DNA from 3 places in the Blautia sp. AM42-2 genome. Region 2 is predicted to be linked to each of the others. Evidence: predicted binding sites of a transcription regulator. Region 2 holds the regulator's gene; each other region holds the start of a gene.
What was found. Region 2 encodes NrdR, which represses ribonucleotide reductase genes. Its sites were predicted from a motif close to CACAANATNTTGTG; they were not measured.
Positions count from the first base shown of each region.

Region 1: the regulator NrdR is predicted to act here: its motif matches at 8,944-8,957, upstream of DW915_RS09735 (ribonucleoside triphosphate reductase).
Region 3: the regulator NrdR is predicted to act here: its motif matches at 8,494-8,507, upstream of nrdD (anaerobic ribonucleoside-triphosphate reductase).

Region 1 covers NZ_QUIM01000007.1:102,787-113,227, forward strand. The annotation lists gene DW915_RS09690 (Mrp/NBP35 family ATP-binding protein) at 1-667, opposite strand, end outside; gene DW915_RS09695 (metal-sensing transcriptional repressor) at 698-1,042, opposite strand; gene DW915_RS09700 (hypothetical protein) at 1,080-1,310, opposite strand; gene DW915_RS09705 (DNA-deoxyinosine glycosylase) at 1,315-1,842, opposite strand; gene DW915_RS09710 (hypothetical protein) at 1,829-2,071, opposite strand; gene DW915_RS09715 (phosphoribosylaminoimidazolecarboxamide formyltransferase) at 2,255-3,433, opposite strand; gene DW915_RS09720 (IMP cyclohydrolase) at 3,465-4,178, opposite strand; ZMP/ZTP riboswitch at 4,257-4,337, opposite strand; gene DW915_RS09725 (acyl-CoA thioesterase) at 4,459-4,941, opposite strand; gene DW915_RS09730 (O-acetylhomoserine aminocarboxypropyltransferase/cysteine synthase family protein) at 4,983-6,260, opposite strand; gene DW915_RS09735 (ribonucleoside triphosphate reductase) at 6,419-8,830, opposite strand; gene hflX (GTPase HflX) at 9,078-10,313, opposite strand; gene DW915_RS09745 (tetratricopeptide repeat protein) at 10,332-10,441, opposite strand, start outside.
Region 2 covers NZ_QUIM01000001.1:63,689-74,129, reverse strand. The annotation lists gene ligA (NAD-dependent DNA ligase LigA) at 1-733, opposite strand, end outside; gene DW915_RS00440 (pseudouridine synthase) at 730-1,431, opposite strand; gene DW915_RS00435 (hypothetical protein) at 1,507-2,385, opposite strand; tRNA gene DW915_RS00430 (tRNA-Arg) at 2,530-2,602, opposite strand; gene DW915_RS00425 (DUF5688 family protein) at 2,730-3,641, opposite strand; gene efp (elongation factor P) at 3,910-4,467, opposite strand; gene DW915_RS00415 (YqeG family HAD IIIA-type phosphatase) at 4,552-5,076, opposite strand; gene DW915_RS00410 (patatin-like phospholipase family protein) at 5,151-6,038, opposite strand; gene DW915_RS00405 (citrate/2-methylcitrate synthase) at 6,143-7,501, opposite strand; gene DW915_RS00400 (DUF3786 domain-containing protein) at 7,632-8,267, opposite strand; gene nrdR (transcriptional regulator NrdR) at 8,282-8,734, opposite strand; gene DW915_RS00390 (YlmC/YmxH family sporulation protein) at 8,877-9,128, shown strand; gene DW915_RS00385 (acylphosphatase) at 9,129-9,434, opposite strand; gene DW915_RS00380 (GNAT family N-acetyltransferase) at 9,462-10,441, opposite strand, start outside.
Region 3 covers NZ_QUIM01000005.1:159,554-169,994, forward strand. The annotation lists gene DW915_RS08200 (hypothetical protein) at 1-805, shown strand, start outside; gene DW915_RS08205 (ABC transporter substrate-binding protein) at 885-2,249, shown strand; gene DW915_RS08210 (FecCD family ABC transporter permease) at 2,261-3,322, shown strand; gene DW915_RS08215 (ABC transporter ATP-binding protein) at 3,329-4,426, shown strand; gene trxB (thioredoxin-disulfide reductase) at 4,999-5,919, opposite strand; gene DW915_RS08225 (hypothetical protein) at 5,979-7,304, opposite strand; gene dapF (diaminopimelate epimerase) at 7,509-8,357, shown strand; gene nrdD (anaerobic ribonucleoside-triphosphate reductase) at 8,529-10,441, shown strand, end outside.

The DNA.
Region 1 (10,441 bases), on a different contig from region 2:
GCTTTTTGCCGCAGTCCGGACATACGAGGTAGCTGTAGTTCTCTACGATACCGAGCACCGGAACGCTCATCATCTGTGCCATCTTGTAGGCTTTCATGACGATCATGCGCACCAGATCCTGCGGGGAAGATACGATCACTACGCCGTCTACCGGAAGAGACTGGAAAACGGTCAGCGGAACATCACCGGTTCCTGGCGGCATATCGACGAAGAGATAGTCCAGGTCGCCCCAGATGACGTCGGTCCAGAACTGTTTTACGGTTCCTGCGATGACAGGTCCTCTCCAGATGACCGGCTCTTCCTCGCCCGGAAGCAGGAGGTTGATGGACATTACCTTTACGCCGTTTGCTGCAACTGCCGGGTAAACGCCCTTGTCATCTACGTTTGCAGGTCCTTTCAGGCCATACATTTTCGGGATGGACGGTCCTGTGATATCGGCATCGAGGATACCAACCTTGTAGCCCTCTTTTGCTTTCTGGTTTGCCAGAGATGCGGTTACCATGGATTTACCAACACCGCCCTTGCCGCTGACAACGCCAATGACATGTTTGATCGAAGAATCGGCATTCAGATCAATATGAAAATCCGGTTTGCCCTGTCCTGCTTTGCTTGGACATCCTTCGCAGCTTTCTTTGGAACAGCTCGAATTGCTGCATTCTTTTGCCATGTTTCTTTCCTCTTTTCTTGTTTTTCTTGCTTATTTGACAAAGCGGTCGATCGCCTTATTCAGCTCCTGAATCGCTTTTGTGTCCCCATGCTCGACTGCATCGACGATGCAATGTTCAATGTGATCCTCCAGGATAATTTTTCCTGTATTGTTAATGGCCGCCTTCACGGCAGACAGCTGGATCAGAACCTCAGTGCAGTCCCGGCCTTCCTCTACCATCCGCTTGATCGACTCCATGTGTCCGATCGCGCGGGAGAGGCGGTTTAAGACTGCTTTTGTATTTGTATGATGGTGCCCGTGGGCGTGATCGTGGGAATGCTCGATCACGGTGCCGTCTTCCAGCACATGCACATGCGTGTGTTTTTCTTCACTCATCGTTTTTTCTCCGCTTTTCTGGTATTTTCTGCGCGATTCAGATTTCTGTAAACGTAAACCGCTGGCGGATGCCGGAGGTCTCAATGTCAAAGACCAGAGATCCGTCCGCTTCCACCGTTTTTTCATATTTTAAGTTTTTGTCCGGAAATTTCTGACGGATATACGCCTCCGGGTCATCCGTCTCAATCTCGTCGAAAAAGACGTCCCGCATCTGATTATTGGCACACTCATTAAAAATCTCCCAGACGGTCTCGTACTCTTTTTTCATCCTGTCACTCTCCGTTTCGTAAGACTTCTCCGCACTGGCTCCACTCGCCAAGCAGCCGCTCCACAGACCATGCGGCGTTCGCGGGACTCGTCGACGGAAGGCGAACCGCTTCCCGTCCCAGCTGCTTCTCCTGGTACTTCCGGTAATACTTCCACGCGGTCGCCCCGTTGCAGTAAATCTGCCGAATATCGGCGCATTCCAGAATGTCCTGCAGCGGATTCGGCACAACATCGCGGATGCTCGCATCGCTCGAGCCTGTGATGACGCAGGACGCGATCACATCCCAGACAGCGATATGATTCCGGAGCAGAAACGCCTTCTTCTCTTCCACGGTCTGCGGCACCTCTTCCCCGCACACGACTGCCGTCACTTTCCAGAAACGGTTCTGCGGATGGCCGTAAAAAAATCCGGTCTCCCTGGATTTTACGGACGGAAAACTGCCGAGAATCAGAATCCGGGAATCGGCGCGGTAAACCGGCGGAATCGGATGCACCACCGGGTGCTCATTTTTGTTCTCGTCAGGTCGGCTCATCTTCATCAAACTCCACTACCGTATAGAATCCTCTCGGTGTCTCTTTTACTTCTTTTACGATTCCCTTCCGGGACTGCAGCCTCTCATACGCCTGATAATTCCTGCTCATGGCCACTGCCGGGGTAATCGTATAATAATAGGAGGTAGGCAGTGCGCTTTCTGTCACGTTGACTTCCTGGCCTTCCTCGAGAAGTCCCTGTCGCTCCATTTTAAATTCCATCTGCCGCATATTTCTCATCCTCCTTTTTGCAGCGGCGCCAAAAAATACGCCCATGGGGTATTTTATCATACTTTCTCCAAAAAGAACAGGGGATTTTCCCGAAATTCCCCCTGTTCTAAAATTTCTCTGCCATATAATAGAAAGAACCCGGCTGCCGGAGCCGGATTCTTTTTATTATATGTTTTTTTCTTCTTAGTGATGGAACAGACGGATTCCCGTAAACGCCATTGCCATGTTGTACTTGTTGCAGCACTCGATCACAGCATCATCACGGACTGATCCGCCCGGCTCTGCGATGTACTGGACGCCGCTCTTGTGTGCGCGCTCGATGTTGTCGCTGAACGGGAAGAAGGCATCGGAACCTAAGGTTACGCCTTTCATCTGGTCGAGCCATGCACGTTTCTCTTCTCTTGTGAAGACTTCCGGTTTTACTTTGAAGATCTTCTCCCATGCGCCGTCTGCGAGAACATCCATGTACTCCTCGCCGATGTAAACGTCGATCGCATTGTCACGGTCTGCGCGGCGGATGCCGTCTACAAACTGCAGATCCAGCACCTTCGGGCACTGACGCAGGAACCAGTTGTCGGCTTTCTGTCCGGCAAGACGGGTGCAGTGCACACGGGACTGCTGGCCTGCACCGACACCGATGGCCTGACCGTCTTTGACGAAGCATACGGAGTTGGACTGGGTATATTTTAAGGTAATCAGTGCAATCTTCAGATCGCGTTTTGCTGCTTCCGGAATCTCTTTGTTCTCGGTTACCACGTTGGAGAGCAGCTCATCGTCGATCGGCAGCTCCTGGCGGCCCTGCTCAAAGGTAATGCCGAAGACCTGTTTGTGCTCGAGCGGAGCCGGACGGTAATTCTCGTCGATTTTGATGACGCAGTAGTTACCTTTTTTCTTTGCTTTCAGGATTTCCAGTGCTTCATCGGTAAATCCCGGAGCGATGACACCGTCAGAAACCTCGCGTTTGATCAGGGATGCGGTGTCTTTGTCGCAGACATCAGAAAGTGCGATAAAGTCGCCGAAAGAAGACATACGGTCTGCGCCTCTGGCTCTTGCATAAGCGCATGCTAACGGAGAAAGCTCTCCCATATCGTCTACCCAGTAAATTTTACGCAGGGTCTCGTCCAGCGGAAGACCTACGGCTGCACCTGCCGGGGAAACGTGCTTGAAGGAAGTTGCTGCCGGAAGACCGGTGGCTGCTTTCAGCTCACGTACCAGCTGCCAGCCATTGAAGGCATCCAGAAAATTGATATAGCCCGGACGGCCGCTTAATACTTCGATCGGAAGATCTCTGTCATCATCCATGTAAATTCTGGAAGGTTTCTGGTTCGGGTTGCATCCGTATTTTAACGCTAATTCTTTCATGATTTTCTCCTTTCGCAAAACACTCGATTTCTTATTTATTTTTATTCACGATTCTTGTCTCATACTTGCCGGTTGCAATGTCGATATAGCGTGTGAAGAGGGACACCTTGTTGTCCTCGTTTAAGCTGCTCCAGAGCAGTTCGGTGAAGGCATCGATGTCATCCGGAATCTCGACCAGTTTTGGCTCACCCTCAAAGCTTGGCAGCGGATTGCCGTCGTGCATGTAGGTGTGGATGAAATGGCCTTCCCCTGCTACACAGTTATCATAGGAGAAGGTGTAGCGGTTGCACTGGGACGGATCGCCGTTATTGCTCTTTAAGATCGACATCTGGTAGCCGTACGTTCCGTTCTCTACGTGCATCACACCGGAAATACGAGGAGTGTAGTTCGGTGCATCCGGCTCAAACTCTCTGCTTCGAAGGGATACCTCAAACGTTTTTCCCTGCTCCAGTCCTTCGTATACGGTATCGGTCTGGTCTCCGTTTGTTACGATCGTATCATTTCCCAGAACGCGTACCGGTGCGTAGATGATCAGGCTCGGATCTTCCAGCTTCGACGGATCAAACGCCTGTGTGCGGATTCCCTCACCCTCCTCAACAAAGACACGGTTGCGGCTGTTCTGGCTTCTGCCCATAATAAAGTATCCGGCAACAGCTTTTGTGCCGTCTTTGGATCTGCCGATCACAATTCCTCTTCCTGGATATGCATTTCCTTTTAATTCCTGTTCCAGTGATACTTTTTTCATCTTCTGATCTCCTTTTCAAGGTGGCTGGAATGGGATTTTCTGTTTTTGGATAAAAAAACAGACCCACTCCCCCAAGCATTCTTCTGCCCAGACGGTCGGCCTCTTCTCACGCTATACTCCCTGTGGTCATTTCCACTTCCGTCAGTCGTATAACTGCCTTTACCTTAACATGGAAAATCCCGCCTGTCAAGGGACACGGCGGGATTTTCTTAAAATAAAATTTTCAGAATGCACGAAGACAGCTCCGGTGGATTCTGCAAATGTGCGGGTGAACGTCAACTTAGAACCCCTCTCTGTGACGCTCTTTTCGCAGTTCATAGCGGCGTTTTCCGCCCTCCCACTCAGCTTCCTGCTCCGGAGATTCCAGAATCAGCCCCGGAACGGGAAGTGCGTGACCATTCTCGTCGATGGCCACCATCACCACGTAGGCACGGTTGATCATTTTCCGAATGCCGGTCGCAAGCTCTTCCACGTACGTGTCGACGCGCACCTCCATTGAGGTGCGTCCGACATACGTCACTCTTCCGACCAGTACGACGGTGTCGTTCAGAAAAGCAGGATGCTTGAAGTTCAGATTGTCGATGCACGCGGTGGTGATTTCGTGGCCGCAGTGGCGGCGTCCCACCAGACCGGCAAGCTCATCGATCCACGCGACCAGCTGGCCGCCGAACAGACGGCCATAGCCGTTGATATGGCGGTGCATCAGAAGATACGACTGCTCTGTCTCAGAATCTTTTACGCGTTTCTTTGCCATTTCTTCCATTTTACCAATACGCTCCTTTTCACATCCTGTTTTTTGTATCTTTATACGTTCGCAAGCGCCTGATCAAGGTCTGCAATGATATCGTTCACATCCTCGATGCCGACTGACAGACGGATCAGATCCGGCAGAACACCGGCTTCGATGAGCTGCTGATCGTTCAGCTGGCGATGGGTATGGCTTGCCGGGTGCAGAACGCAGCTTCTTGCATCGGCAACGTGTGTTACAATTGCTACCATTTTCAGGCCGTTCGTGAAGCGCATCGCGCCGTCTCTTCCGCCCTTTGGTCCGAAGCAGAGAACGCCGCAGGTTCCGTTCGGCATGTATTTTTCTGCCAGCGCATGGTATTTGCTGTCTGCAAGGCCTGCGTACTCAACCCATGCTACCTTCGGGTGGTTTTTCAGGAACTCTGCCACTTTCTCGGCATTTCTGCAGTGACGCTCCACGCGCAGGTGCAGGGTCTCCAGACCGACATTCGTCAGGAATGCATTCTGCGGGGACTGGCACGCTCCCATATCGCGCATCAGCTGTGCGGTTGCTTTTGTGATGTATGCTTTTTTGCCGAATTTCTGGGTGTAAATAACACCATGATACGACTCGTCCGGTGTGGTAAGACCCGGGAATTTGTCTGCATGCGCATCCCAGTCGAAGTTTCCGGAATCAACAATCGCTCCGCCGAGCGCCATTGCATGGCCGTCCATGTATTTTGTGGTGGAATGGGTGACAATATCTACACCAAACTCGAACGGACGGCAGTTGATCGGGGTTGCAAAGGTGTTGTCGCAGATCATCGGAACGCCGTGCTCATGTGCAAGTTTAACAAACTTGTCAATGTCAAGTACAACACCTGCCGGGTTGGAAATCGTCTCGGCAAAGACAGCTTTGGTGTTCGGCTGGAATGCTTTTTCCAGCTCCTCTGCCGGCGCATCCTGGTCCACGAGGGTAGTCTCGATGCCGAATCGTTTTAAGGTAACGGCGAGCAGGTTGGAGGTTCCTCCGTAAACCTTTGCCGCGCAGACAACGTGGTCGCCTGCCTCACAGATATTGGTAACAGCAAGCATCGTTGCCGCCTGGCCGGAAGATGTGAGCATGGCTGCCACGCCGCCCTCCAGATCGCAGATTTTCTGTGCTACGACGTCGTTCGTCGGGTTCTGCAGACGGGAATAGAAATATCCCTCCTCCTCCAGATCGAACAGTTTTCCCATTTCCTCGCTGGTTGCATATTTGAATGTTGTGCTCTGGTAAATCGGAAGTACACGCGGCTCACCGTTTTTCGGCTGCCATCCTCCCTGTACACAGATTGTGTCCTGGCTGTATCCCATAATTTTTCTCCCTTCTGTAAGTGAAACCGGTCCACCGGGCCGATTTCTGCTGTGCTCAGCGCCATAATAATACCCCCACCCGGGATGCCCGGGCGAGGGTATCACTTTTTCCTATTATAACTCTGTTTGTTCTTTCCTGCAACTATATGCGCACAGATTTAGGAGAGATATTCATCCACATATTTCTGGATATTGGAAGCATTCACAATCTTCTGCGCCTGGCCGTCCTCCACAACGAGAAGAGTCGGTGCCTGCATGATGCCGTACTGTGCGGCAAGATCCGGGTGACGCTCTGCGTCGATCACCTCATACTGCTCCTCGGCGAGCATTTCTTTTGCCATTTTGCAGTTCGGGCAGGTGCTTGTCGTGAACAGGTACATGCCGTCTTCCTCGATTTTATCTGCTGCTGCAGCGGCTTTCGGCTCTTCTTTTCCAGCGGCCTGCTCTGCCAGTTTCTCTGCTGCGCCGTACGATTTCATTTTCTGCTCCGGCGATTTGGAGTGGATGATATCATATACAGTTCTGTTCTTGTACTCCTGGCGTTTTCCGTCGTTCCAGTTCTTGACCGGACGGTAATATCCCGTGATACGGCTGTAAACCTCTGCCTCTTTTCCGCAGATCGGACATGTAAAGTGCTCGCCGGCGAGATAGCCGTCGTTCGCACAAACAGAATACGTCGGGGACAGCGTGTAGTACGGCAGTTTGTAGTTCTCTGCAATCTTCCGCACAAGGGAAGCTGCTGCTTTCCAATCCGGCAGTTTTTCGCCAAGGAACGCATGGAAGACAGTTCCCGAGGTGTACAGCGTCTGCAGATCATCCTGAATATCAAGCGCAGAGAAAATATCCTCGGTATAGTCCACCGGCAGATGGGAGCTGTTGGTGTAGTACGGGGTATCTCCCTCATGGCCTGCGGTCTTGATATCCGGCCATTTTGCACGGTCGTGTTTTGCCAGACGGTATGCGGTCGACTCCGCCGGAGTTGCCTCAAGGTTGTACAGATCGCCGTACTCCTCCTGGTAATCAGAAAGACGCTCTCTCATATGGTTCAGAACTTCTTTCGTAAACTGCTGTGTCTTCGGATCCTCCAGACCCTTTCCGAGCCATGCGGCATTTAAGCCGGCCTCGTTCATACCGATCAGACCGATGGTTGAGAAGTGGTTCTCAAACGTTCCAAGGTACCGTTTCGTATATGGATACAGTCCCTCGTCCAGGAGGCGGGTAATGACCTCACGTTTCGTCTTTAACGAACGTGCAGCAATATCCATCATATGATCGAGACGGCGGTAGAACTCTTTCTCATCTTTGGACTGATATGCGATACGCGGCATATTGATGGTGACAACGCCGACCGATCCGGTGCTCTCGCCGGAACCGAAGAATCCGCCGGTTTTCTTTCGAAGCTCACGCAGATCCAGGCGGAGACGGCAGCACATGGAGCGCACGTCGCTTGGTTTCATATCGCTGTTGATGTAGTTGGAGAAGTACGGGGTACCGTATTTTGCAGTCATTTCGAACAGCAGACGGTTATTCTCCGTATCGGACCAGTCAAAATCGGATGTGATGGAGTAGGTCGGGATCGGGTACTGGAAGCCTCTTCCGTTGGCATCTCCCTCGATCATCGTCTCGATGAACGCTTTGTTGACCATATCCATCTCTTTTTTACAGTCTTTGTACTTGAAGTCCATCTCCTTGCCGCCGACGATCGCCGGAAGCTCCGCGAGGTCATCCGGTACGGTCCAGTCGAGTGTGATGTTGGAGAACGGTGCCTGGCTTCCCCAGCGGCTCGGTGTGTTGACGCCGTAGATAAACGCCTCGATGCACTTCTTCACTTCGCCGTAGCTTAAGTTGTCCACTTTGACGAACGGCGCCAGATACGTATCAAATGAAGAAAATGCCTGCGCACCTGCCCACTCGTTCTGCATAATGCCGAGGAAGTTGACCATCTGGTTGCACAGAACCGAAAGATGTCTTGCCGGAGAAGAAGTAATCTTTCCGTTGATGCCGCCAAGTCCTTCTTTGATGAGCTGTTTTAACGACCATCCTGCACAGTAGCCGGTCAGCATCGACAGGTCGTGGATGTGAATATCCGCGTTGCGGTGTGCCTCGGCGATCTCGTCATCATAAATCTCTGATAACCAGTAGTTGGCTGTGATCGCGCCGGAATTGCTTAAGATCAGACCGCCGACAGAATACGTTACGGTCGAATTCTCTTTGACACGCCAGTCCTCTACTTTTACGTAGCTGTCCACGATCTCTTTGTAGTCTACGATCGTCGATTTCATGTTGCGGATTTTTTCCCTCTGCTTGCGGTACAGAATGTAAGCTTTTGCCACTTCTGCGTAGCCGCACTGGATCAGCACGTTCTCCACGCTGTCCTGAATTGCCTCCACTGAAATTTTTCCGTCTTTGATCTTGGACTGAAAGTCCGCTGTTACGCGCAGTGCCAGCATCTGAAGCATGTCATCGCTGAACTGCATATCTTTTGCGCCGAATGCTTTTCCAATCGCATCGGTAATCTTTTTCATCTGGAACTCTGCAATCGTTCCGTCTCTCTTTTCTACCTGAAACATGGAATCCCTCCTGTTAATTCAACCGTTTCTGCAAGGCCTTTTTAAGGTTCCACTCTTTGCAGTGTCTGAACCATATGATAGCAGAGCATGTTTCTCCCGTCAATAGTAAAAAGTACCATATCTAGTGTGAAATTTTCTAACATCACTAGATATGGTACTTTTACTTGTATTCTGTCCCTTCCATTTTTCGGCGCTGTACGGCGCTTAAAGGGATGTACTGCCGTTTTTAAGCCCGCTTGCCATACCTCTATACCCTCGGATAGATATCCTTCGGTACATAGGCTTTTACGCGGATGCCTTCCGGCAGATATTCTTCTTCGAGCAGAATTCCGTATCCGCGGATCAGTGAAATCGTTCCCGCCTTATCGTACGGATAGAGGCGCTCGATATAGATTTTTCCCTCCATCATCCACGAGGAGAGTAAATTTTTGAGGTCTTCGAGTCCCTGTCCTGTTTTGGCAGAGACCGCAAGGCTCGCGTCTGCCCGGAAATCTTTTACAACCATCGGGGCGAGAAGCTTATCCTGCTTGTTCAGCAGGGTGGCGATCTTTTTGTCCTCAACTTTCAGTTCCCGCAGCGTATCGTACACGACCTGCATCTGCAGCTCCATCTGCGGATTTGACGTATCCACAACGTGGAGAATATAGTCGGCATACCGTGCTTCCTCCAGCGTACTGCGGAATGCATCGATCAGATGATGTGGCAGCTTATTGATAAATCCAACCGTATCGGTCAGCAGGATTTCCTGTCCATCCGGAAGGGTCAGTGACCGCGTCGTCGTATCCAGCGTGGAAAATAGCATTGCATCTGCCAGAATTTCCGATCCTGTCAGTGCATTTAAAAGACTGCTCTTTCCCGCTGACGTATAGCCTACGAGCGCCGCTACCGGGATTTTGGAACGTTTTCTGCCTTCACGAAGGAGCTCTCTGTGCTGGCGTACTTCCTCAAGCTCACGTTTTAACTGCGTAATACGCGTGCGGATCAGGCGCCGGTCGGTTTCCAGCTTTTTCTCTCCCGGTCCTCTCGTACCGATTCCGCCGCCGAGACGGGAAAGCGATGTGCCAAGGCCGGAAAGTCGGGACGCACGGTACTTTAACTGGGCCAGCTCAACCTGGATTTTACCCTCGCTGCTCACGGCGCGCGCCGCAAAGATATCCAGGATCAAAAGCGTACGGTCCATGATCTTGCATTCCAGTGCTTCCTCCAGCCCTTTTAACTGGATCGAGGAGAGCTCATCGTCGCAGATGATGCCCGTCGCATCGCAGGCGCGCACCAGAATTTTCAATTCCTCTAATTTTCCTTTTCCGATGTACGTTCCCGGATGAATGGCCTCCCGCACCTGCACCAGGCGGCCCTCCACCTTCGCACCGGCGGTGCTGGCCAGTTCCGCCAGCTCGTCGAGCGATTCTTCTGCGTTTGCGCCGCCGTTTTCCTGTACGCCGACCAGAATCACGCGCTCCTGTTCTTCTCTTAAATCAAACAATCCAACTTCCTCCGTCTGTTATCGGTTCTGGAGAAACGTATTTTCCCGCTGCGCCGCGGTGTTTTCCGGGTATGCTGCCAGAAAATCCGCCATCAGCGACTTCGCGGTATCAAAATCCGCCCGTTTTT
Region 2 (10,441 bases):
TGGTGACAGCCTTGTATTCCACCACCTCGAAGCCCTGCTCTTTCAGCCACTCCATCTGACGGATTCTGGAATTTTCGAAATCCTGTTCCGGAGCGCTCACAAGCGCAAATGCCATAAAATGAACGTGGCGTTTTGCCGTAATCTCATTGTTCAGCTGGCGCACAGAACCGCTGCAGAGGTTCCTCGGATTCTTGTATTTCGCATCGACATCCTCGATCTCCTCGTTGATCTTCTCAAAATCGGAATAGCGGATGATCGCCTCGCCGCGCAGAACCAGCTCTCCCTGGTACGGGATTTTTAAGGGAATATTTTCAAACACTTTTGCATTGTTCGTGACAACCTCTCCGATCACGCCGTTTCCACGGGTGACGGCCTTTGCGAGGGTACCGCCGCGGTACGTCAGAACGACGGTCAGACCGTCCATCTTCCAGGATAGCAGCGTTTTGTGATCCCCGATGAAGCTGCGGAGCACTTCCACATCTTTCGTTTTATCAAGGGAAAGCATCGGTGACTCGTGCGCTTCTTTCGGCAGTTCGTCCATCGCCTCGTAGCCGACTTTTGTGGTCGGGCTTCCGGCGAGTGTTACGCCTGTTTTTTCCTCTAATACCTGCAGTTCGTCATACAGCGTGTCGTACTCCAGGTTGCTCATGATCTCCCGGTCTTCCTGGTAATAGGCTTTTGCCGCTTCGTTCAGCTTTTTGACCAGTTCCTTCATCCGTTCTGTCTCGTTCATCGCTTTTCCTCCCCGATCTGCTTTTTCAGTTCTGCTAATTCTTTTTCCGTTAAAGGGCGGTACTCCCCTGTTTTCAGGTCTTTCAAGTGAATATTCATGATCCGCACACGTTTCAGCTTTGTGACACGATATCCTAATGCTTCGCACATCCGCCGGATCTGACGGTTCAGCCCTTGCGTCAGAATAATCGTAAAGCTGCGCTCTCCCGTTTTCTGGATCCGGCACGGGCGCGTCACGGTATCGAGAATCGGCACGCCGGATGCCATTTTTTTCAGAAATTCCGGTGTAGTCTCTTTGTTTACCTCGACCTGGTATTCTTTTTCGTGGCGGTTTCTGGCACGCATGATACCATTTACAATCGCACCGTCGTTCGTCATCAGAAGGAGGCCTTCAGAATCTTTATCGAGTCTTCCCACCGGGTAAATCCGCACCGGGTAGGACAGATAATCGATGATGTTGTTTTTCTCCCGTTTTTCCGCAGTACAGACGATGCCGCGCGGTTTGTTGAAGGCGAGATAGACTTTTTTCTCCTCCGGGACAACGGTTTTGCCTTTCACAACAACAACGTCGCCAGGCTCCACCTGCATGCCGGTTTCCGCGCGTTTTCCGTTTATAGTAATCTCGCCCGCTTCTGTCAGACGGTCCGCCTCCCGCCGCGAGCAGACGCCCGCATCACTTAAGTATTTGTTTAAGCGCATGGTTTTATCCTTCCAAAAAAGCAGTTTCATAAAAACCAGAAACTGCTTTTTTTGTTTTGTATTATTCTATTGTTCCTACTGAATGCTCTCTACATATGCTCTCAGGGAAGCATCTGCATCGAGTGCATTCTGATAATCGTTCTGAACCTGTTCGATCAGATTTTTGACTTCTTCGTTTTCGAGCGCCGCTTTCATAGCCTCGGTTACGGCCGCATCGCTGTCGGTATCATCCATGATTTTCAGGCTGCCGTCTTCTGTCGTGTAGAGATAATACTCCGAAAGCATCGGCAGGGTCTGGTTGATTCCCAGATATTTGCATCTGCTGCTGACAAACGCGATGTACGTTCCGTCATTTGGACCGCTGATCGTGTAGGCCTTTACATCTCCGTATGACTCCACATCGCTTTCTGCCTCAATCTGCGCCTGCTCCTCCGCGGTCAGATTATCTGTTACTGCAAAAAGACCGTTGATATCCCTTGCACCGAGCGCGGTGTAATACTGCTCCAGCACGGTGCTTACTTCCGGGACATTGTCCGCGGCAAAGGAGACAGCCGTATTATCGGTATTCTCTGTATTACTGGTATCGTCGGCCGCTTCCGGCTCACTTGTCGGCTCAGCCTCTGCATCCGGCGCGCTGGCAGTATCGGTACTGGAAGCATCTACACTGGAATCATTCGCGGAATCCGAAACGTCCGATGAAATGCCTGTGCTGTCCTCAGAATCTGCTTTGCTGTCTGCTTTTACCTGTGTCTTTTTATCCGGCACATTGTTTCCGGTGCTGCTGCTTGTTACGGTTCCGCCGCTCGATTTTCCATCGTTTTTTGGTGACACCAGATGAACGATGAGAAGAACCGCTGCCACAATCAGGAGAATTGCTCCGATCAGAAGCATGTAGCGCAGATTATCGGAAATCCATTCCCGGATTTTATCTTTTGTTGTCATTGGTTTTGCCATATTTTTCCTCCTTCATCAAAACTGATCCGCCGGATCAGTTATTGATATGCTCAGTAAGCAAAAAAACCTCTACTTCACACCGAAGCAGGGGCTTTCCTTATCCTGCGCCGGTCCTGCCCGCCGCAGCATGCCATGTAGCAAAAACGCGTCTGGAGGGATTCGAACCCCCGACACACGGTACCGGAAACCGTTGCTCTATCCCCTGAGCTACAGACGCTGATGTGATCTGTTTTCTCAACCACACTATGACAGTTTACCACAGACTCCTGCAATTGTAAAGTATTTTTCCCACCCAGCCGCCCATTTTTTTCTTAAATTATTCGCAGACTATTCTGCCACACAGCTTACGTTTCTTCCTCACACAGCGTCAGTTCCCCGCTTTCCCGGTGGTAATAATAAACGTGATCCGACAGAATCTCCTGCGGCTTGACCGTCTTTTCATTCACGTCCCGTACCATGTCGGAAAGACACTCCTCCGGGAACACATCATAATCCGGAATCACCATGCACTCGTGGATACTGCTCGGAATCACATAAAGACTTGCCTCAAAGCGCTGCGAAAGACTCTCCAGCACGCCGGGATAGCACATGCAGATTGCACCCAGCTTTCCTCTGCGGTTGCTGACCAGGTAAAACTGTTCCGCCAGCGGACCAAGCTCGAACCGGGGAAACGTTACTCCGTACTCTTCTTTCAAATACACCATAAGGCTGTCTGTGCGCACCGGCAGATCCCGCAGGGTGTTCTCCCAGGCACGGGCATCCAGCTCCTCCGCCGAAATTCCCCACAGCTCCCGGTGCGTCTCGTGGATCAGAATTGTCGCATCCGGCACGCGGTTTCCCCGCATCTGGTAATAGTACACGACCGCGAGATCGAGAAATTTTCTGTGCGGAACTTCGGAGAGCAGCGTACGATTTTTCTCCGCATGAATGAGCTCGCAGTAGATCTGCGGCGCAGCATTTTTCCAGTTGGTAAAAAAGGCAGCTTTCTCCGGTCTTCTCGCCTCCGCTTCCACCTTCCGGTACTGCTCCAGTACCTTTTCTGCAATCTGAGAAAGCGGCACGCCCTGCAGACAGCATTCATACAGAAGCTCCACGTAGATCGTCGGTGCAATCCAGTCCTTCTTTCTGCTGATGACAAACGCCTCTTTTTCGATACCGTTCAGCTTCTGCACCGATTCTACCTTCACCTCAAAATCATCGCCGGCTTTTCTTTTCAGCAGCGCGGCAAGCTGCTCTTTGAACATCTGATAGTCCATTTTTTCCCACCTTTCCTGTTTGATTGCCTTTTGTATTTTTGCTTTACGGAACAAAAAAGCTCCGGAAAACACAACTTAAAAACCTCTGTACAGATCTGTATATGCCAGAGATTCGTTGGTTCGCGGAACTTCGAACGATGAGAAAAACGGGCCCGGGCTGCTTCCGACAGCCTTTATCAGCCATTTTTCAGACGAATATTCTATTTATTTAGAAAACCGTGTCCGCCACAAAGAAAGTTGTGACGGACAACGGCGGGAACAGTCTTACTTATACACGGGACAGATATTCACCTGTTCTGGTATCAATTTTGATTTTGTCTCCCTGGTTTACGAACAGCGGAACGCTTACGGTAGCACCAGTCTCAACGGTAGCTGGTTTGGAAGCACCCTGTGCGGTATCTCCCTTGAAGCCTGGCTCAGTCTCGGTGATCTCAAGCTCTACAAACAGAGGCGGTTCGATTGCGAATACATTTCCGTTGTAGGAACATACCTTAACCATTTCGTTTTCTTTTACAAATTTCAGAGCATCTCCGATGGTCTCTTCGTTCAGAGCGATCTGCTCATAGTTTTCTACGTTCATGAAGTAGAATAAATCACCATCGCTGTACAGATACTGCATGTCTACACGCTCGATACGAGCCTGCGGGAATTTCTCAGTCGGACGGAAGGTACGCTCTACCACACCACCGTTGATGACATTTTTTAATTTTGTTCTTACGAATGCAGCTCCTTTACCAGGTTTTACATGCTGAAATTCAAGAATCTGAACGACCTGACCATCGATCTCGAGGGTAACGCCGTTTCTAAAATCTCCTGCTGAAATCATTCTGATTTTTCCTCCTTAACATAGTACGATGCGCCAAATGCGCACCATAGGCTTATCTTATAATATAATATTTTTCCCGATTTTTCAACTGTTTTTTTTCGTAATCCTGCCGCGGGCCAGATCACGCTCATAAAAGAACAGTACAATGTGCTCCAGATACCGTTTCAGAACGATCTGAATTTCCTCTTTCGGATTGATCGGCTCGGTCAGAATATTGTAAAGTCCGGTCCGTTTTGCACCGTACACATCGGTGAAAAGCTGATCCCCGACAAAGACCGCCTGCTCCTCTTTGATCCCCATTCTCCGGCATGCCTCCTGGTAGTTTTTCACCGAAGGCTTGTGCGCATTTTCGATATAGATAGAACCGACCGCATCGGCAAACGGAGCCACACGCGGTTTCTGATTGTTGGAAAGCAGACAGGTGGAAAAACCAGTCTCCCGAAGAGACGCAAAGAACGCAGCCGCCTCCTTCGTTGCCGGCGCACCGTGCGGAACAAGCGTATTATCGATATCAAAAATCACGCCCCGGTATCCTTTCCGGTACAGATCCGCGTAATCGATCGTATAGGCACTTTTTTCTCTCCGGTCCGGGTAAAACATCCGCATCAGTATAGTTCCCCGGTTCTTCTGGTTTTTTCCACTCATCTTCTTTCTCCAATCCTCTTTTCGTTTATACAGTAACTTTATTCTTCTTTCAGAAACTCCTGCAGAGCCTCAAAATTTGCTTTCATCTGGTCATAGCCGTGCTGGTAAAATTCCCGCAGCTTCTCCTCGTCCTTTTCGAGACGCGATACCGCCGGTATCTCCGGGCGGATCACAAAGACGGATCCTTCTTCTTCCCATTTTTCGATGCATTCGAGCACCTGGTTATAATGTTTCGCGCGGTTTACAAGCGCACGCACGAGATTCGGGTATTTGCGGAATGCCGCCACATACAGCTCCCAGCCTCTCGTTCCCTCTTTTTTGCGGTAACCGAAATTCCGTGTCAGAATAATGACATTTTTTCGGTGTCCCGTCTTTAAGGAACGGATAATCGGGATCGAATCGGCAACACCGCCATCGACGTACTCGTTTCCGTCGATCTCCACCATCGGGCAGGCGATCGGCATGCTCGATGATGCACGGCCAATTGCAAGCAGACGTTCTTTATTTTCGCGGTCATCCAGATATTCCGCGCGTCCCGTCTCACAGTTTGTCACAACCAGCTCACACGTCTGCGGCGATGCAAAATACGTATCAAAATCAAATGGAAAAATCTCATACGGATACCGTTCGAACACCATATCCATGTCGAGCAGTGCTTTTTTCTCAACGATTGTCTTGACATTCTTATTGACGTAGCGGTTTTTCTCATCCGTGACAATCATACAGTCCCTCGTTCTGCCAATCTGGCGCGATACATAGTCCAGCGCATTGCAGGCTCCGGCGGAAACGCCGATCACATGAGGGATATAATACTCCTGCTCCATCAGAAAGTCCAGCGCTCCTGCTGTAAAGACGCCGCGATTGGCCCCTCCTTCCAGTATGACTGCTCCGGATTTTGTTATGCTGTAATTTTTTGTCTCATTCATTCTCCTGCACTCTCCTATTTTTCACAATGACACATTACTTCCTGCACAGAGCAATGCCGGAGCAGATCGGAAAATCCCGACACGCTCCGGCCCTTCTGCCTGTTTTATCTGTTTTCCAGCGGAACATAGTCCACTTCATCTTTGACACTCTTGTACGCCGGGCGGATGATCTTGTCGGTGTTGATCAGTTCCTCCATCCGGTGTGCACTCCAGCCGACGATACGCGCGCAGGCGAACATCGGGGTGTAGAGCTCCAGCGGAAGATCCAGCATGCTGTAAACGAAGCCGCTGTAGAAGTCGACGTTTGCGGATACACCTTTGTAAATATGGCGCTCCTCGCCGATGATCTTCGGAGCCAGTTCCTCGACCATAGCGTACAGCCGGTAATCTTTCTCTCTGTGTTTTTCTTTTGCCAGCTGCTCAACGAAGGTTTTGAAGATGCGCGCACGCGGGTCGGAAATGGAGTAAACCGCATGGCCCATACCGTAAATCAGACCTTTCTGGTCGAACGCCTCTTTGTGCAGCAGCTTTCTTAAGTAATTCGATACTTCTTCCTCATCCGTCCAGTCTTTGACGTGTGACTTCATATCGTCGAACATCCGCACAACCTTGATGTTTGCACCGCCGTGCTTCGGTCCCTTTAAGGAGCCGAGCGCCGCTGCAATTGCGGAGTACGTATCGGTTCCGGAAGAAGAAACAACATGTGTTGTAAAGGTCGAGTTGTTACCGCCGCCGTGCTCCATGTGGAGGACGAGGGCAAGATCGAGGATCTTCGCCTCCAGCGGGGTGTATTTCTGATCCGGACGGAGCATCAGCAGAATGTTTTCTGCGGTGGAAAGCTTCTTCGACGGATTGTGGATATATAAACTTTTTCCCTTGATATAATGGTTGTACGCCTGATAGCCATAGACGGACAGCATCGGGAAAACAGAAATCAGGTTAATGCACTGGCGAAGCACATTCGGAAGGGAGGTATCATCTGCGTGGTTGTCGTACGCGTACAGGGTCAGAACGCTTCGGGACAGAGTGTTCATCATGTCCTTGGTCGGCGCTTTCATAACAACGTCACGCACAAAGTTCTTCGGCAGGGACTGCTGCTGTTTTAAGATTGTCTTAAAATGATTGAGCTGCTCTTCATTCGGCAGATTTCCAAATAAGAGCAGATACGCAACTTCTTCGAATCCCATACGGTTTTCACTTAAAAAGCCCTGGGTCAGTTTTTCCACGTTGATGCCGCGGTAGTACAGACGTCCGTCACACGGCGTTTTGACGCCGTCAATGATATCCGAAGACACAACGTTTGAAATCTGTGTCAGTCCCGCAAGGACGCCAACGCCGTTGATATCGCGCAGTCCGCGTTTTACATCGTATTGCCCATACAGCGAAACATCCATTTTGGAGTTATCTAGACAGATGTTTGTCAGTTCCTCTATTTCCGGTGTTACTTTCATGCTAAAAGCCATATGCATTCCCCTTTCTCTTCTCTTTTTTTACTCACTTTCGCTCATTATAGCATTAAACCAGGGGATTCGTATACTGAAATTTTTATAAACATTCGAAAAATTTTCGTAAGATTTTGTCTCACAAAAGGTATCAGGCTTCTGTTTTACATGCATCGAAGGCTTGATCCAGTGCGTCCAGGAAATCTCCCATCACGTAATACAGCGTCTCAAACCGCAGATAATCGAGGACGTTTTCATCCCACATAAACTTCAGCACCGGCGGGAATTCCTCATCGGACTCCCAGAACTGGAAGACGAGCGGCAGAAACGGAAAGACATGAAAAACAAAAGCAGCGTCTCCCGGGAAATATGGTTTTCCGCCAAGGGAAACGCATGCTTTTTTCAGCTGTTCCACATGCCCGTCATACCGTGCGGCGCGGCTGTCGTGAACGCCGGACGCAATCGTGCGGCCTTTGATCGTTCCCTTTAAGGAATTGGTACGCGCATACGTGCCGGCGAGCACAATCTCCTTCTTTCCGCAGCAGAGCAGGTCGAAAATCGTCAGCGTCTCATTGAAACTGCCCTGATGTACATGAAGAAAATGGTCTTTTGATCCCTCCACAACGCCGGTATGGCGGTTCACTCTCCATTCTTCAAAAAGATACGGCACATAGAAATAATCGTCATCAAACGCAAAGCCATACTTTCCTTCGATCTCCTTCTGATCGTATGTCAGAAAACGTTCCTGCATCTGATCACGCATTTTAATATAGTTCGACACTTCCATTTTTTTGCCTCCCGCTATTTGTCGAGCATCTTTTTCAGCTCGTCCATGAACGTGTTGACGTCCTTGAACTCACGGTAAATCGACGCAAAGCGGACGTACGCCACCTGATCCAGGTCTTTTAAGTAATGCATGACCTTCTCTCCGATCACAGAGCTTGGAATCTCGCGTTCCTCGCCGTTGAAAAGCTCCGTCTCCACCTTGTTGACCATCTCGTTGATCTTCTCGGCGGACACCGGCCGTTTGTGGCAGGCGCGCAGGATACCGGTCTCGATTTTCGAGCGGTCATACTGCTCGCGGTTCATATCTTTTTTGATGACGATCAAAGGGATCGTCTCCACTTTTTCGTATGTCGTAAAGCGTCTGCCGCAGACATCGCACATCCGGCGGCGGCGGATCGCATTGCTGTCTTCAATCGGGCGTGAATCCACAACCCGGGTATTATCCTGATTACAAAATGGACATCTCATATCTTTCGTCCTCGTTTCTAAATAAGTATTTCGGAAAGTTTTCTACTTTTACAGTATACGCATTTTTCCGTGAAATTCAAGTCAACTGCAGCAACATTTTCGCATATGTTTTTCCATAGGAATCTGTAAAAAGGAGCACCGCATGCGCGTTGTAGATCTCCGCCAGAAAGAAGTTATCAATATCTGCACCTGCAAAACGCTCGGCTGTCCGATTGATGTGGAATTCAATCCAAAAACGGGACATCTTACCGGACTCGTTCTTCCGGGTCCTGTGAAATTCTGCGGCTTTTTCTGCCACGGCGAGGATTTTGTGATCCCATGGGACCGCATCTGCCAGATCGGCAACGATATCATTCTCGTCGAAATTCCGGAAAAAGAGAAAAGGCAGCCCTGATCAACGGATATGAAAACCGAATTCCGATTCCAGCGGAATCTTCGTCCATTTTGCATCCGTGATTTCGATGTAGCTGGAGGTGCGGATCCTTTTGATCATCTCCGTGATCGTCTCCTCATCACCCTGCACCTCCATCTCCACCGTCTCATCCCAGCAGTTTCTCACCCAGCCGGTCAGTCCGAGCTGGTAGGCAGCATAATACGCCCGGTAACGGAACCCCACGCCCTGCACCTGGCCGTAGAAAATCACATGGTACCGGATTTCTTCTTTTTCGTCTCTTCTGTCTCGTTTCTCTGTCTCGTTCATATTTCTCTGCCTCCCAACAGTCATTGCCTAAAATTCGTCTGCCGTCGCACAGTACAGCGGAAGCGGGAACCAGTCGGATGGAATGTTCTTCCAGATTTCAGATGGAACCTTGCTTCCCTTACTTGCCAGCGGTGAAAGAAGCAGTTCCTGCGCCTGCTCCCGGTTGAGTACATCTGCCCCCGGATGGGCTTCCCCTGTCACGGTCACAGTTCCATCTTTTACCGTCACGGTCACCGGCTGCCCCTCCAGTACAGCAGACCACGTTCCATCGCTGATGCCCATCGTCTCTGCTTTCATGGTCAGCATTGCCTCGATAACGTCCGCAAACTCAAAAATGCGGTACATCGCGGAACCGCAGCGCTCTTTTGTGAAACTCTCGCAGACTTCCGATAACGCTGCTGCTTTTCCGGTCTCATACACCGGAATGGAAATGAAAAGAGAGTCAAGCGCATTTCCTTTTAAATAAGCGGCAAGTGCAGGAACGAAATCCTGTTCCTCCAGCACTTCTGCTTCCACAACCTGGTTTCCGCCGCAAAGTGCCAGATATCCGATCCGCTCACCGTTTTTCCAGATTGCAATTGCCTGCTCGCCGAACGTTTTCAGGCAGGCTTTCACATCCTCTCTTACCACGTAAAGCGGTTTTTCCTCATTCAGCTTCTTTGCAAAGGCTGCCGCCTCTTCGTCCGCTTCGCCGTTTTCCGGAAACAGCGGCGCAAAGGTGTAAGCGGAAAGTTCCCCGTTTTTCCAGGTATGGCGCACATTTGCCACATCCAGGTAAAACGTGTATTTTTCACTTCCCGGCGTAAAGCCAAAGTAGGCATACCGCTGTCTCTGGCCGTCCAGTACCAGAAGATCACACGTTCCTTCCAGATCCGTAATCCAGTCGCCAAGAAGACGCTTCATGTGGCCTTCGCCCCTTGCCTTTGGATGCACGGAAACGCTTCCTACATATCCTGCGCGGAGCAGCTTACCCCCTGCTGCCATTTGCTGCGGAAGCACCGCAATCT
Region 3 (10,441 bases), on a different contig from region 2:
AGCAGAAGATACCGATACCGCAGCAGCAGAGGATACCGCAGCAGCAACCGACGAGGAAGAAGCGGCAGCAGCATCCGATTCCAAAAAGACCGGCACTGAGAAAGCGAAAGATCTGACCGAAAAGACAAAAGAGCTGTACGAAGGCAATGTTGTCAAATATCTGATCGTTCCGAAAGATGTTGAGATTCCGGCAGGACTGGACAAAGATATGATCGTGATCCAGCTTCCGGTTGAGAAAGCATACGTAGCATCTGAGGATGCCCTGAAACTTCTCGACGAGCAGTTAGACGCAGCAGAGAGCATCAAAGCAGTCGGCATGGAGCAGAAAGACTGCCAGATCGAAAACATTGCAAAAGCAATGGAAGACAAAAAAATCTCCTTCGACGGAGCATTCGATGATCTGGACTACAAAGCTCTGGTAAAAGACGAAATCGACTTTGCAATTCTTCCATCTGAGTTCCTTCCGGGAAATGCAAAAGATGAGGAAGATGCTGATGCAGCCGACGAGACCGCAGATACCAAAGCTGAGGATCAGAAGGACGATAAAGACGATAAGACAACGGATGAGAAAGCAGACGAAGACAAGACTCCGGAAGAACTTCTGAAAGAGGAAAATGAGCGTCTGTCCGACACCGCAGAGCGTCTGGCAACCCTGACCATTCCGATGCTGGTTGACCGTTCCGCAGACGAGAAGACCGATCTTGCGAAAGCAGAGTGGCTGAAAGTCTACGGCGTGATCTTCGGATGCGAGGATCAGGCAAACGAGCTGTTCCAGCAGATGGTAAAGGCAGAAGAGAATAAATAAGTACAATAATTTGCAGCAAAAAATGAGAAAGGGCTGCTGCCATATGGCAGCGGCTTTTTCTTTAAGAAAGGAATATCAAATGACAGGAAAAAACGAAAGAAAGCTGAAAAAATGGGCCGCACTTTTTCTTGCAGCAGCGATGTCACTGACGGCCTGCGGCAGCACCGCATCAACGGGAAGCAGCACATCGTCCGCGTCGGGCACTTCGGCAGTTTCTGAGAGCAGCACATTCACAGCATCCTCAGCAGACGTTTCCGAAAGCCAGACGGAGAGCACATCCGTCTCGGAAAGTACGGCTGAAAGTGAAAGCACCTCCGAAGCCACTGCTGAGAGCAGCACCTCCGGGAGTGATACCGCATCCGCGGATGGTTTCGCAACGACAGACGATGTCAGCGACGCACCGGACATCACCGGAATCACCATCGAGAGCAAGATGGTCCTGAATTACGCCGAGTGCTTTAACGTATACTACTGCACAGACGGCTATAAACTGCTCGATGTCAAAGACGGCGCGCAGTATCTGCTCGTCCCGGACGGAAAAGAGGCGCCGGATGACCTCGATTCCGATGTAATTGTAATCCATCAGCCGCTGGAACGCATCTACATGGCAGCAACCTCTCCGATGGCGCTGTTCGATGCCATCGACTCCCTCGATACGATTCGTCTCTCCGGTGAAACCGCAGACAATTGGTACGTACAGGATGCCGTTGACGCGATGAATGCCGGAACGATGATCTTCGCCGGAAAATACAGTGAGCCGGATTACGAACTTCTGGTCAGTGAGAACTGTGATCTGGCCATTGAATCCACGATGATCCTCCATTCCCCGAAGGTACAGGAGATGATCGAGATGCTCGATATTCCGGTCTTCATTGACCGTTCCAGCTACGAATCCCAGCCTCTTGGCAGAACCGAATGGATCAAACTCTACGGTGCCATGCTGGACAAAGAGGAGGAGGCAGCCGACTTCTTTGCAAGTCAGGCAAGTGTTGTGGAAAATCTGAAGGATTTCCAGAATACCGAAAAAACGGTCGCTTTCTTCTATATTAATACGAGCGGAGCTGCCGTTGTGCGGAACCCGGAGGACTATATTTCCAACATGATCGAGCTTGGCGGTGCGCGCAACGCCTTCCGTGATCTCCAGGACGACAGCGGAAAAACATCCGTGCCGATCACGATGGAGCAGTTCTACGATACGGCCGAAGATGCGGACTACCTGATCTACAACGCAAGCATCGATTCCACCGTCAAAACCCTGGACGACCTGCTGGCAAAGGATTCCATGTTTGCCGATTACAAAGCAGTCAAAGAGGGCAACGTCTGGACAACCGAGAAATCGATGTATCAGGCAACCGATAAAATTGCACAGTTTACCAACGACATTAACCTTCTGGTAACGGGCGGCGATCCGGATCAGATGGTATTCTTAAGAAAATTATCCTGATGGAGGAACGTATGTCAGAGAAAAAAAATATGACAGGAAAAGAGAACAGTTTCCATATGGAAAACTTCCGGCGCCGTTCGCGGTATGCCGCTGTGTTTCTGGTGCTGATTCTGGCGTTCGCTGCCATCACCGTGCTGAATATCAATTCCGGAAACGTAAATATTTCGATTCCGGAAATTTTCCGGATTCTGCTGCGGCGGACCGGAGAGGGGAAAGAGTATAATATTATCTGGAAAATCCGCCTTCCGCGTATTCTGATGGCGGCAATCCTGGGCGGTGCTCTGTCCCTGTCGGGCTTCCTTTTACAGACTTTCTTTGAAAACCCGATTGCCGGTCCGTTTGTTCTTGGAATTTCCTCGGGAGCCAAAATGGTCGTGGCGCTGACCATGATCTTTTATCTGGAGTGGGCGCGCAATATCACATCTTACACGATGATTGTTGCAGCATTCTTAGGATCCCTTCTCTCCGTCGGCTTCATTCTGCTGATGTCCCGACGGATCAAAAATATGGCAGGACTTCTCGTCGGCGGTATTATGATCGGTTACATCTGCTCGGCGGTCACGGATTTTGTTGTCACCTTCGCGGAGGATTCCGATATCGTCAACCTCCACGGCTGGTCACAGGGAAGCTTCTCCGGCATGAGCTGGAGCAACGTAGCGATCTCTGCGGCTGTGATCGGCATCACCTTTGTCATCACGTTCCTGATGGCAAAACCGATCGGTGCATACCAGCTCGGTGAGGCGTATGCGCAGAGCATGGGTGTCAACATCAAAGTATTCCGCATCGCGCTGATTCTGCTTTCGAGTATTCTCTCCGCATGTGTCACCGCATTTGCCGGTCCGATTTCGTTTGTCGGCATTGCCGTCCCGTTCCTCGTCAAACAGAGCCTCGGCACATCGCGTCCGCTCGTCGTAATCCCGGGAACGTTCCTCGGCGGAGCCGTCTTCTGTATGATGTGCGACCTGATTGCGCGTATGGCGTTTGCACCGCTGGAGCTGTCCATCAGTACGGTCACATCGATCTTTGGTGCGCCGGTCGTCATTTTCATGATGCTGCGCCGGAAAAGGGGGTAAGAGAATATGAATGAATATTATTTTCATCTGGACCACCTGACGGTCGGCTATGATAAGAAGCCGCTGATCAAAGATATCTGCATTGGCATCGAAAAAGGCGAGATCGTTACGCTGATCGGACCGAACGGTTCCGGTAAATCAACGATTCTGAAAAGCATCACCCGCCAGTTAAAGCTGGTCGGCGGAAATGTGGAGTTTGACGGGAAAAACCTGCATGAGCTTTCGTTCCGCGAGTTGTCCACGAAGATGGCCGTTGTGCTGACGGAGCGCATGAAGCCGGAGTTGATGACCTGCCACGATATCGTGGCAACGGGCCGCTATCCGTACACCGGACGGCTCGGCATGCTGACCCGCGAGGATGAGGAGAAGGTCGAGAAGGCGATGCGCGCTGTTCATGCCGAAGAGCTCGGCGGCCGCGATTTCAACGCTATCAGCGACGGCCAGCGCCAGAGAGTGCTTCTTGCGCGTGCGATCTGTCAGGAGCCGGAGGTCATCATCCTCGACGAGCCGACTTCTTTCCTCGATATCCGCCACAAGCTGGAACTGCTCGCGATTCTGCGCCGCATGGCAAAGGAGAAGGGCATCACCGTCATCATGTCGCTGCATGAGATCGATCTGGCACAGAAAATTTCAGATAAGATCATCTGCGTCAAGGGCGATGCTATTTCCCATTTCGGCGCACCGGAGACAATTTTCCGCGAGGATATCATCCGCGAACTGTACGAGATTGACAATGGTTCGTTTGACCCGTGCTTCGGAAGCATCGAGCTGCCACGGCCGGAGGGAACACCGCGCGTCTTTGTCCTCGCAGGCGGCGGAACGGGAATCCCGGTGTTCCGGAAACTGCAGAAGGAAAATGTCCCGTTTGCGGCAGGCGTCCTGTATACGAACGATATCGATTACCAGCTCGCCCGCATTCTGGCGATGGAGACGGTAACCGAAGCACCGTTCCAGGAGATCAGCGACGAGGCATTTGCCCGCGCCTGCGAGCTGATGAAGAGCTGTGAACGTGTCATCGACACCGGCGTCCCGGTGGGCATGTGCAACCGCCGGGTCGAAGAGCTGAGGGCAGAAGCAAAGCGGCTTGGAAAGCTGGCAGAGTAAAACAAAGAAAAATCCAATCAAAATCTCCTGTCTGGGAACGAAACAATTGTTTTCCGAACAGGAGATTTTCTTTTTGCAGCCATTGTAAAAACAGCAAAAGAACACGAAAAATGTAATATTAAATTGTACGAAAAATTCATACAATTCAAGTCAAAAACCAACAGAGATTGACACTTAAAAAGTCAAGTGCTTTGTAAAATCTTTTGGCGAAATAACGGTTTTCTCTGTTATGACCAAAACACGCGTTCTGATTTTGCAAGATTTAAACACATGCTTTCCACACCGTTTTTCGTGGATAATGTGGATAACTCGGTGTATAACTTGTTTTTAGGCATGCTTTCGGTGGTTAACTATGTGGATAACTTGTGGACGAGATGTTTATAAAATTGGCCCGTGTGGAAAAAACCCGGTTTCTTTGTGCAATTTCGACAAAAAGAGGTTTTAAAGTTTTGCACGACTGACATGAAAGGTTTTTCAGATTTCAGAAAATACGGGAAAACAAAAAAAGCAGGCAGTTCTCCGTACAATACGAAGAATGCCTGCTTTTGCTGTATTCTATTCGGAAGAAGCCATCAGTGGCTGATCAGATATTTCTCTACCGAAGTCACACAGTTCGCGCCGTCGGCGGCTGCCGTGATGATCTGACGGAGCTGCTTCGTGCGGACATCGCCTGCGGCGAACACGCCCGGCACGCTCGTCACACCGTCCTCGCCGGCTTTGATGTAGCCAGCCTCATCGGTTTCTACGGTGCCTGCGATCAGTGCGGAGACCGGAACGATGCCGACGGCAATAAACACGCCGTCTACCGTGATCACACCGGCTTCTCCTGCCTTTTTGTTCGTTACCTTCACGCCGGACACCATCTCGTTTCCCTCGATGGAATCCACAACCGTATCCCACACCATTTCCACATTCGGCAGTGCCAGCAGTGCATCCTGGAGAACACCGGCTGCCCGCAGTTCATCGCGGCGGTGGATCACGTAAACCTTTTTGCACGTTCTGGCAAGGAAAATCGCATCCTCCACGGCGACATCGCCGCCGCCGATAACGGCAACGGTTTTGTCTTTGAAAAATGCGCCGTCACACGTTGCACAGTAAGAGACGCCCATGCCGGAGAGCTCCTTTTCACCAGGTACATTTAACGCGCGGTGCTCCGCACCGGTTGCAAGAATGACCGTTTTGGCATGATACTCATTTTTTCTCGTGCGGACAATCTTGATCTCTTCGTCAAGAACAAGCTCCTTCACACGCTCGCGGGAAAATTCCGCGCCCATTTTTTCAGCGTGTGCGCGCAGCGTGCTTCCGAGATCCATGCCGCTGATGCCCGGAAGGCCGGGATAGTTGTCTACTTCATAGGTATTCAGCACCTGGCCGCCGCTTGCAAAGTTTGCCTCAATCGTAAGAGAGGAGAGCTTTGCGCGTTTCGCATAAATCGCGGCAGAAAGACCCGCCGGGCCGGAGCCGATGATGATAACGTCGTATAAGTTTTCCATAAAAATCCTCGTTTTCGTCTGTAGTAAGCTGCCATGCAGCCATTTTTCTGAAAGTATCGTTACGGAGCCGGTGTTTCGGACGGTTCCTGACTGTCGGAAACGGAAGATGAATCTTCCGCGGAAGTTTTTTCAGCTTCTTCTTCCGGCGCTTCCGGCTGGTTGTGAACCACCTTGATGCTGCGTACCAGCTTCAGATCGTTGTCGATGCCGACTTCAGTGTAGTCCAGCTTTTCGTCATCACTATAGAATGTGTAGAGTGTCAGGTTACTATCCTCTTTTTCCGTTTTTTCTGATTTGGCATCCCCTGCCTTCGCCAGAAAATCGCTCTCGGAGGTGCCGAGCGTGATGCCGTTTGTGATTGAAATCGGAATCTTTGTCGTATCGAGATCGCCGTACAGCGAAGTAACAAAACAGTTGCGCACTGTCGTCGCCTCCGCGCCGTAATTATGTACGGTGCAGTAAAGCTTCTGACCGCCCTTTTCCAGCGTGACGTAGCCGTATTTTCCGTTTAAAACGGCCGTATCGGACTCTTTCGTATTGACGGTCCAGTCGTGGTCCAGAAGTTCACTGACCGGAACGGGAAGATGATAGAGTACATCGTCAAAGCGGACGGTCCAGTCGTTGATTTCACTGCTGTCGGCTTCCGGTGCCTGGTAGGCCTCCACTTCCGGTGTTGTGGCATCGCTGACACCATCGAGCGCTTCTGCATCAGCCGTGGTCGTAAAGTTCTGCATATCGAGGGAATACAGAATTCCCGTTTCGTTATCGAAGCCGAGCGTGATCGTCTGGTACAGCCCGTACTCATACGTGAACTGCACAGAGGTATCGGCCTCATAACGGTCCTTTGGCACACCGTAGATGCTTTCCACATCCTCCATCAGCGACTGCTGCAGGGTGACGCCGTTCGGCAGGCCGACATAGATATTCTGGCCCTCAGCGGTCGAGGTATCGATGTGAATGCCTCCGATCAGGCATTCCGCCACTGGCTTTGCCGTGGTGTCCGGATTGGCAATATCGACGGTAATCTGGTTTCCGTCCTTTTCAAAGATTTCGCCCTCTGAGAAGGATTCCGGCTGGATTTCCTTTGCGTCGTCGCCGCTGTAGACCCAGCCAAGCGCTGTAAAATCCGCGTAGGATTCCGGAATTTCGTATGTATCGCCCCAGATGGCAAGCTGAAAACTGTTCAGGTTCTTCGAGAGATCCACATCGTATTCCGGAATCTCATCGGAATCGCCGGAGGCCGCCAGATTGTCTTCGGGGTCGTCATCGTCGGTACTCTGACTGATGGTTGTGATCGGAATCGTTTCTGTTTTCTTTCCGCAGCCGCTCGTTCCCACGAGGAAAGCGGCAAATACTGCTGTTAAAACCCAACGGTATTTTTTCATCAAAACCTCCTCATAATAAATGGTTAAAATATTTGAAAGTTACTTCATGTAAGTAACGATATCAGTTCCCCCTATTCTATCACATTCCGCTTCGTTTTCCAATGTCTGAAGCGGATTTGAGAAAAATGGTTTTTCAAAAGCGCGGTACGGAATACATATTTAGTAAGGAACTGGAAAGGGCAGAAGTCTGGGAGGAGGCTGTGTATGCGTTTTACAAAAATGCAGGGCTGCGGAAATGATTATATCTATGTAAATGCTATGGAGGAGCGGGTGGAGAGTCCGGGACGGCTGGCAAAAGCGGTAAGTGACCGCCATTTCGGCATCGGCGCGGACGGGCTGATTCTGATCGGGGCATCCAAAACAGCAGATTTTTCGATGGAAATGTACAACGCCGACGGCTCGAAGGGCGCGATGTGCGGCAACGGCATCCGCTGTGTGGGAAAATACGTGTACGAGCATGGGCTGACGAGAAAAACGACGCTGACTATCGAAACCGGCAGCGGAAACCGTGTGATTCATCTGCAGACGGGGGAGAATCCGAATGAGATCTGTCAGGTGACAGTGGAGATGGGAACGCCGGAATTCCGCGCCGCACAGATCCCCGTTGTTTCTCTGGGGGAATATGTGCTGGAGCATAAAATTACCGTGTGCGGGGAAAATTATACGATGACCTGCCTTTCGATGGGAAATCCGCATGCGGTGATTCCGGTGGAAGATGTGGAAAAAATATCCATTGCAAAGACCGGTTCCGCTTTTGAACACCTTTCCTGCTTCCCGGACCGTATCAATACAGAGTTTATCCAGATTTTAGATCAACACACAATAAAAATGAGAGTCTGGGAACGTGGGAGCGGTGAAACGCTGTCCTGCGGAACGGGAGCGTGTGCGGCAGCCGTCGCGGCGATGCTTTCCGGCTGTGTTTCGGAGGGAGAAACTGCCGTAGAACTGCGCGGCGGCAGGCTTTTCGTTACATGGGACCGGACGAAAAATAAGGTCCTTCTGACCGGCCCGGCCGAGACCGTTTTTGAAGGAACGCTTGCAGAACGAATTTGAAAAATGCAGATTTCTGTCTGCACGAAAGAGCAGTATGCAATATTCTGAAAATAAAAACTTACAGGAAATGCCTTTTCTTTTCAAAAGAAACATGCTACAATATGTGGTACCCGCTACAAGAAAAGGGTGGGGGACACACAAGATATAGTGTTTGATTTGGAGGACACCACAATGGTTTATATTATCAAAAAGGACGGAACCAAAGAAGAATTCGACGCGCAGAAGATCGTCCGTGCCGTAAATAAATCCGCACAGAGAATCCTGTATACCTTCTCACAGCAGGAGATTGACTTTATCTGTAAGTTCGCAACCGAGCACGTATATTCTCTTGGAAAGACCGAAATTCCGATCAGCGATATGCACAATATCGTGGAGGGAGCACTCGAAAAAGTAAACCCGGCTGTGGCAAAAAGCTACCGCGATTACCGCAATTACAAAACTGATTTTATCCATATGATGGACGAGGTCTACACGAAGAGCCAGTCCATCCGCTACATCGGCGACAAGAGCAATGCCAACACCGACAGCGCCCTCGTTGCAACGAAGCGAAGCCTGATTTTCAACGAGCTGAACAAAGAGCTGTACCGCAAGTTCTTCATGAACCGCAACGAGCTGCAGGCCTGTAAGGACGGCTACATCTACATCCACGACCAGTCCGCACGTCTCGATACCATGAACTGCTGTCTGTTCGATGTCGGAAACGTTTTAAAAGGCGGCTTCGAGATGGGAAATGTCTGGTACAACGAGCCGAAGACACTCGACACCGCATTTGATGTCATGGGCGATATCGTCCTCAGCACCGCTGCACAGCAGTACGGCGGCTTTACCGTGCCGGAGGTGGACAAGATCCTTGCTCCGTACGCACAGAAGAGCTACGATTACTACGTAAAAGAGTTCCTGAAATATACCGACGCATCCTGGGAGGGGGCACAGGAGAAAGCTATCGAGTATGCGATCGACAAAGTAAGAAGAGAGTGCGATCAGGGATGGCAGGGAATTGAGTATAAACTGAACACGGTCGGCTCTTCCCGCGGTGATTATCCGTTCGTTACCGTGACCCTCGGCCTTGGAACGAGCATGTTCGAGAAGATGATTTCCATCTCCCTTCTCGAGGTCCACAAAAACGGACAGGGCAAGAAAGGCCACAAAAAGCCGGTGCTCTTCCCGAAAATCGTCTTCTTATATGATAAGGCAATTCACGGAGAGGGCGGCATCGCAGAAGATGTCTTCGAGGCAGGACTTGACTGTTCTTCCAAGACGATGTATCCGGACTGGCTGTCGATGAGCGGCGAGGGCTACATCGCCGAGATGTACAAGAAATACAAGAGAGTCATCAGCCCGATGGGATGCCGTGCTTTCCTTAGCCCGTGGTACGAGCGCGGAGGCATGGAGCCGGCAGATGAGAACGACAAACCGGTCTTTGTCGGACGTTTCAACATCGGAGCCGTTTCCCTTCATCTTCCGATGATCCTGGCAAAATCCCGTTCCGAGAACCGCGATTTCCACGAAGTGCTTGACTTCTACCTCGAGATGATCCGCGATCTGCACAAACGGACCTACGATTACCTCGGCGAGATGCGTGCATCCACGAACCCGCTGGCTTACTGCGAGGGAGGTTTCTACGGCGGCCACTTAAAACCGTCCGACAAGATCCGCCCGCTGTTAAAGCCGATGACCGCATCGTTCGGTATCACGGCGCTGAACGAGCTGCAGGAGCTGTACAACGGAAAATCTCTTGTTGAGGACGGACAGTTTGCACTCGACACGCTGAAATATATCAACGACAAGGTTGCCGAGTTTAAGAAAGAGGACGGCATCCTCTATGCGATCTACGGCACACCGGCAGAATCCCTGTGCGGCCTGCAGATAGAGCAGTTCCGCAAACAGTACGGCATCGTCCGCAACGTTTCGGACCGCCCGTATGTGAGCAACAGTTTCCACTGCCACGTAACCGAGGACATCACCCCGATCCAGAAACAGGATCTCGAGGGACGTTTCTGGGAGCTCTGCAACGGCGGAAAAATCCAGTACGTGCGCTACCCGGTTGGCTACAACAAAGGTGCGATCAAGACCCTGATCGAGCG